DNA from 2 places in the Planococcus versutus genome. Region 2 is predicted to be linked to the other one. Evidence: riboswitches for the same ligand, from Rfam matches in the RefSeq annotation. Region 2 holds a riboswitch; the other holds the start of a gene.
The links. Region 2 has a riboswitch for cobalamin ahead of I858_RS13545 (ABC transporter substrate-binding protein). Riboswitches for the same ligand answer to the same signal wherever they lie in the genome.
Positions count from the first base shown of each region.

Region 1: linked by a shared signal. The riboswitch ahead of I858_RS07845 (hypothetical protein) and the one ahead of I858_RS13545 (ABC transporter substrate-binding protein) in region 2 are both predicted to bind cobalamin.

Region 1 is NZ_CP016540.2:1,541,879-1,545,091, reverse strand. It holds gene I858_RS07850 (ABC transporter substrate-binding protein) at 37-975, opposite strand; gene I858_RS07845 (hypothetical protein) at 975-1,520, opposite strand; cobalamin riboswitch at 1,684-1,877, opposite strand; gene I858_RS07840 (HNH endonuclease) at 1,922-2,881, opposite strand.
Region 2 is NZ_CP016540.2:2,691,334-2,694,546, forward strand. It holds gene I858_RS13540 (FecCD family ABC transporter permease) at 1-194, opposite strand, end outside; gene I858_RS13545 (ABC transporter substrate-binding protein) at 187-1,158, opposite strand; cobalamin riboswitch at 1,315-1,502, opposite strand; gene argS (arginine--tRNA ligase) at 1,549-3,210, opposite strand; gene I858_RS13555 (YwiB family protein) at 3,210-3,213, opposite strand, start outside.

The DNA of each region.
Region 1 (3,213 bases), 1.1 Mb from region 2:
TTTTATAGCCTTATGAAACAGCCGCTTTTATCGTTTTTATTTAAATGCTTCAGGATAAACAGTTTCAGCAACTAACTCAACAGCTTCTCCAATTCTTGGTCCAGGACGTGAAGTGATGTCTGCATCTAAGAAAAAGACTTGGTCATTTTGAATAGCTTCGATGTCGCTCCACCCTTGACGCGCTTTAATCTCTTCTATTGGATCGTCTGTATACGAAACCGTTGTTGTAATGATTTTGGGATTGCGCTTAATTACTTCTTCTTCAGAAATTTTCGGCCATCCTTCAAGATCACCAAAAATGTTTTCAACATTTGCATGATTTAATATTTCTTGTTGGAAAGTTTTTTCTCCTGCCGTATAAAGTTCCGGAGAAGGACTAATTTCAAAATATAGTTGTTTTGTTGCATCGATCGATTCAACTTTTTCTTGTACTTTTTCAATTTGTTCTTTGATTGAGTCGTTTACTTCTTCACCTTTATCTTCAAGCCCCATAACCGTTGAAATTTGTTCAATATCTCCATAAACATCTTCAAAAGATTCGGCAGATTCAATAACAAACACTTGAATACCCGCAGCTTCTAATTCTTCATAACCTGTTGGTGCACCTGTCGAATAACCAATCACGACATCTGGATCTAATTCGATAATACGCTCTGCATTAAAAACAACTGAGTCAGAAACTCGTTCAACTTCTGCAGCTTCAGCTGGATATGTGTCATAATCAGTTGCGCCAATTAATTTATCACCAGCTCCAATTTCATACAATATTTCCGTGTTGCTTGGAATTAAAGAAACCACAGTAGCAGGAACTGTTTCAAATGTTAATGCATTGTCTAAGTCGTCAGTAACTGTATAACTTGTTTGTTCTTTTGGTTTAGTTTCGGTTTCTGATTTTTCTGTTGTGTCAGACTGACACGCACTAAGAGTTAATGCCATTACACCGATGGATGCGAACTTAAATAAAGATATTTTCATTAGCTTTTGGTCACTTCTTTCTTTTTTGGTCTCGTTGGATAAGACTTGCTGACAAATGGAATTTCTTCCACGCCATGATGTTGATTAACATACACAGCCATTGTAAACAAAACATTGGCTAGCAGATGCGCATAATTGAAAAGAATTTCAGGCACGTCTCGTTCTACGCTTACTTTATGTAGAGCACGAACGGATTTTTTCGCTTCACTGCGACAGACGTGCAAAACACAAGCAGCATGCGTTCCTTGTGGCAAAACAAAATTGCCAATTTTGTCTCTTGTGAAGTTTACATAATAATCATACATATTACTTAACATTTGCAAATCTTCATCCTGTATAGCCACTTTCCCGCGAACAGAGCCGTTCAAATGATACGCCATGGGTTGTAGTATCTGCAAGTCTCGTTGAATCACTTCAATATCCTTTGTTAATGACAAAGCTTCCCCAATCCGTGTAGTTAACGAGTCGGTTCGAATTTCAAAATCTACAGTTGCTGCAGATTCACGCATAAATGGATAACAAAGAAACCGCATATCTTTTTTCATCTTCTCACCTCACTTTTAGTTGGTGAAAATCACTGCATTGAACGCTCTCCAAACAGCAAAAAGCCGCCCTCAAAAGAGGACGGCGGCATAACTATTTAAAGACATACTCGAGCAGTCAAAAATAGAGACGTGCCGTATGATTCCCTTATCTTCCGAAGAGTAAAAATACGTTCAAAAAAAGGTAGGTCTCCTGGCTTGTGCATCGATTTACTTTAAGAACCTTCCCGTTTAGCTGTTCAATCTAAACAGTGGTGTTTTCTTATTTCATACGCACTTACAGTTGCGGAAACAGCCTCGGAATGTAACCGAGTTCCCTGTTATGCTGACGAATCAGCACCTTTTTTCTGCATGATTATTCACTTTGTTTTAGTGTAGCACATCCTACAAGACAAAAGATGCATTCAAATCATTCCGTTTTCATTTTTTCGTAGTTTCACTTTGCGCGGTTCGGCAAATACGACTCGTTTGTGCCATCTTAAATAAGATGCATGTTCTGGTGATACAGTTATTTTTAAGTTTTTTTTCAACCGATAAATCGAGTAATCTTCCTCGGGAATTTGGCTTGAGATATGGAGACGTCCTCCCCCAGTAAATGCGATATATCCAGCCAAATACAATGCACAATGATTGGCACATAGCAACACACCATTATAGGGATCTAATCGCTCTGATGTTGAACTGTCTTTCCAAGGTTTGGCATGTGTTGCTCTTAGCACTTCTCCAATCGCAATTCCGCAAAGTGGACATTCTCCATTCCAAAGTGGCAATAAACTTTCTCTAAATTGCGCTTTCCCCCGACGCATCTTCGTTTTGATTTCCAGCTCTGCTTCTGCAATTAAACTAAGCAATGGATCATGTCCGGTTTTCTTGATGACTTCCATTGATAATTCCAATTGTTCGACTTCGAGCGTGAAAATATTTAATGAACTTATCAATTCTAACAACTTTATCGCTAATTCTTCATTACACGGATACAAATAACCAGAGTTGCCACCTGCATCTTCTTGAAATGCTGAATACTTCATTGGCAATAACGGTTCAATTTCTTGGAAGAAATTCTTTACGTGCAATGGGTATTCCAATTCTCGGTAAGCAACATAACTGATAAACGCCGCTTCTTCACCTTGATGTTCGTTGAACTTTTTGGGTATTATACTTTTCGTACAATCTTCTTGAACACGACTAATAGCCACTACAAATCCTTTCACATAATGAAAAACGATATCTCCTTTTTTAACTTCTTGCATACGGTTCCAAGAATGTGGCACCATTCCCGATTTATCCATCTGCGGTGTCCAAAGAAGTCCTGCATTTCGCTCTTCGTGGTACGTCTCTCCTTGCATAACAATGAAACTATTCATGAATGGCCTCCTAATAATAATGTTGATCCAATCTAATGACTCCTATGTAGTAAAACAATTTAATCAAACCCAAACCTCTTCTTCTATTTTAACTCAATTTCAAAGCTTTTGTTGGGTTTAAGAAAAGCGTAAGCGCCCGTGTAGGTCCGACAAGCGCTGGAAGCTTTACCGGCAATGGCGTTTTTCAGCCATTGTGGTAAAGCTGAAGCGACTCGAGGACCTAGGCGCTGAAGCTGGACACTCAAAAGCACAAGCGCCCGTGTAGGTCCGACAAGCGCTGGAAGCTTTACCGGCAATGGCGTTTTTCAGCCATTGTGGTAAAGCTGAAGCGA
Region 2 (3,213 bases):
GCTGCTCCAACAAGTCCCGCCAAAATTACACGCGGCATACGGATATTCCATAAAATATTGGCTGCCGCTTCATCGGAGGCAGGATTCCACAACACGGATGGTGATATCGATACCGTTCCAACCGTTACTCCTAATAAAATTGTTGCTACTAAAGTTAGTAGAGAAACCCCGTAAGCTATAACGTTTTTACTCATTGAAAACATCAGGGTAAACTGCCTGCGCCATTTCCATCAATCCGGCTGTTAATCGTGGACCTGAACGAGTGAGCATGTCCGAGTCTAGACTATAGATAGCGTCTTCTTTCACAGCTGTTACTTCTGCAAAGCCGCCACGTGTTTTAATTTGACCCACTGCATCTTCAACATACCCGCCTTCAGTCGTGATGATCACGTCTGGATTAGCTGCAACGATTGCTTCTGGGTCCATGCTGATCCAGCCTTCCAAATCGCCAGCTACGTTTTTAGCATTGATTATTGATAGCATTTCATCCATGAATGTGCCGCTTCCTGTCGTGAAGATGTCCGGCTGACTGCCGACTTCCAAAAAGACAGTTTTTGGTTCTTCAATCGTTGCTGCTAGTTTTTCAATTTCAGCTACTTGTACTTCCATTTCGGATACAATTTTTTCTGCTTCTTCCATTGCACCTGTCGCTTGTGCGATAGTTGAAATGGAATCATATACTTCATCAAAGCTCTCTGCGTTTTGAACAACAAACACTTCAAGACCTGCATCACGCAATTGTTGCAACCCAGCATCGCCCACACCCAGTCCTGATTCATGTGCGAGTACTAAGTCTGGTTGAAGACTAATAATTTTTTCCACATTAAATTCTTGCCCACCAATTTTTTCAACGTCTGCTGTTGCTTCTGGATAATTATCAAAATCCGAGACCCCTACAATTTTCTCATCTAATCCAAGTTCGTAAGCAATTTCTGTATTCGACGGAATCATTGAAACGATTGCTTCAGGTTCTTCTTCAATGACAATTTCATCGCCAACGGCGTCTACCAATGTTACTGGAAATTCAACTTCTGCTACTTCTGTCGGTGGTTCTGCTGGTGTTTCAATATCTTTTTCAGGTGTTGTTGTCTCCCCGCACCCTGCCAGTATAATGGCTGCTACTCCTGCTGTTGCGCCAAACTTCCAAAACTTTTTCATACATATAATCCCCTTTAGTTGTCATTTTTATGCACTAACAAATGCGTTCAATTGTTCCTGTCATCAGAATAAGAAAAATCCCCCGCAACATTCTGCGAGAGATTAAAAGGACGCCATAAAAAAGCATGCGCATCCAGCCTTTCCTCGCAGGCATATGGGTTTGTTGTCATAAAGGCAGGTCTCCTGGCTTGTGATCACGGGTTTTTTGCACCTTCCCAAAGCGTTGCTTCAGTGGCATGTTGCAAATTCCTCTCACATACAGTGGCGGGACCGCGCCGGAATGGAACCGGCTTCCCTTTTAACTCATGTTCTTAGACATAAGCACCTTTATGAATCGCTATTAAGTTTTGTTTCTGGGTTTCATTATACACGCAAATGATCGGTTTTCGCTTACATTTTTTCAGGAGCTTTGACGCCCACTGTTTTTAATGCATTGGCTAAAGTTGTTTTTACAGCTGTGATTAACGCTAAACGCGCACTTGTCATTTCCACATTTGTCGCATCCAATACTTTATTGGCGTTATAGAAGCTGTGGAAATGGGACGCCAATTCATGAATGTACGTCGTAATACGGTGAGGTGCACGCTGTTTAGCAGCATCTGCAATCACTTGCGGAAAATCACCGATTTTCTTCAAGACATCAATTTCTTTTTCCGAAGTCAATAAATTCAAGTGCTCTTCTGATGCCAACAAGCCTTGTTCTTCTGCTTGACGTAAAATCGAACTAATACGAGCATGCGCATATTGGGAGTAATACACCGGATTTTCGTTTGACTGTGAAACAGCCAAGTCCAAATCAAAATCCATATGGGAATCCCCTGAACGCATTGCGAAGAAATAACGCACAGCATCCAAGCCAACTAATTCTACTAGCTCACGCATGGTTACAGCTTTACCGGTACGTTTACTCATTTTCATTTTTTCGCCGTCTTTGTACAATTGCACCATTTGAATAACGCTCACTTCAAGCGTATCACGGTCATAGCCAAGCGCTTCTATTGCTGCTTTCATGCGCGGAATATACCCGTGATGATCAGCTCCCCATACATTGATTAGCTTATTGAATCCACGCTGCAACTTATCTTCATGGTACGCAATATCCGGCATTAAATACGTATACGTACCGTCGTTTTTAATTAATACACGGTCTTTGTCGTCACCGAATGTTGTTGAGCGGAACCAAGTTGCACCTTCTTCTTCGAATACGTGACCATTTGCGCGCAATTTAGCCAATGCTTCGTCAATTTTGCCATTTTTGTAAAGAGCTGATTCTGGATACCACTCGTCAAATTCAACACGAAAATCAGCTAAATCTTGTTGCAATTTAGCAAGCTCTACTTTTAAGCCATGTTGACGGAACGCTTCAAAACGCGCTTCGTGTGTCATGTCGCTAAATTTGTCACCATGCTCTTGCACTAATGCTTGCGCGATGTCTTTAATGTCTTGTCCGCGATAGCCATTTTCTGGCATGCTGTCGCCTTTACCCAGTGCTTCAAAATAACGTGCTTCAATCGACAACGCCAAATTATTGATTTGATTGCCAGCATCATTGATGTAATATTCACGTGATACATTATATCCTGCAAAATCCAATACGTTGCATAAAGAATCACCGACTGAAGATCCACGAGCATGACCTAGGTGTAAGTCGCCAGTGGGATTAGCCGATACGAACTCTACTTGAATGCGTTCGCCGGCGCCAGCAGTGGAACGGCCATATTCAGCTTTTTGTTCAAGTACTGTTTTGATGACAGTTTGTAAATAATCTTTTTTGATCGTGATGTTGATAAATCCAGGTCCTGCGATTTCTACCGTCTCAATGTTTGCCATATCTTTATCCAGGTTCGCTACGATAGCTTCTGCGATTGCACGAGGTGCTTTTTTAGCCAACCGCGTTAATTGCATGGCAATATTGGTCGCGTAATCCCCATTTGTTTTGTCTCTAGGTGATTCTAATTGCACTTCCACAGTTTCTGTTGTTAACTCTGCTTTTTCAATTGCTTCTGCAAATGCAGTTTTGATCGAATGTTGTACTTTTTCTACTGCGTTCATCAT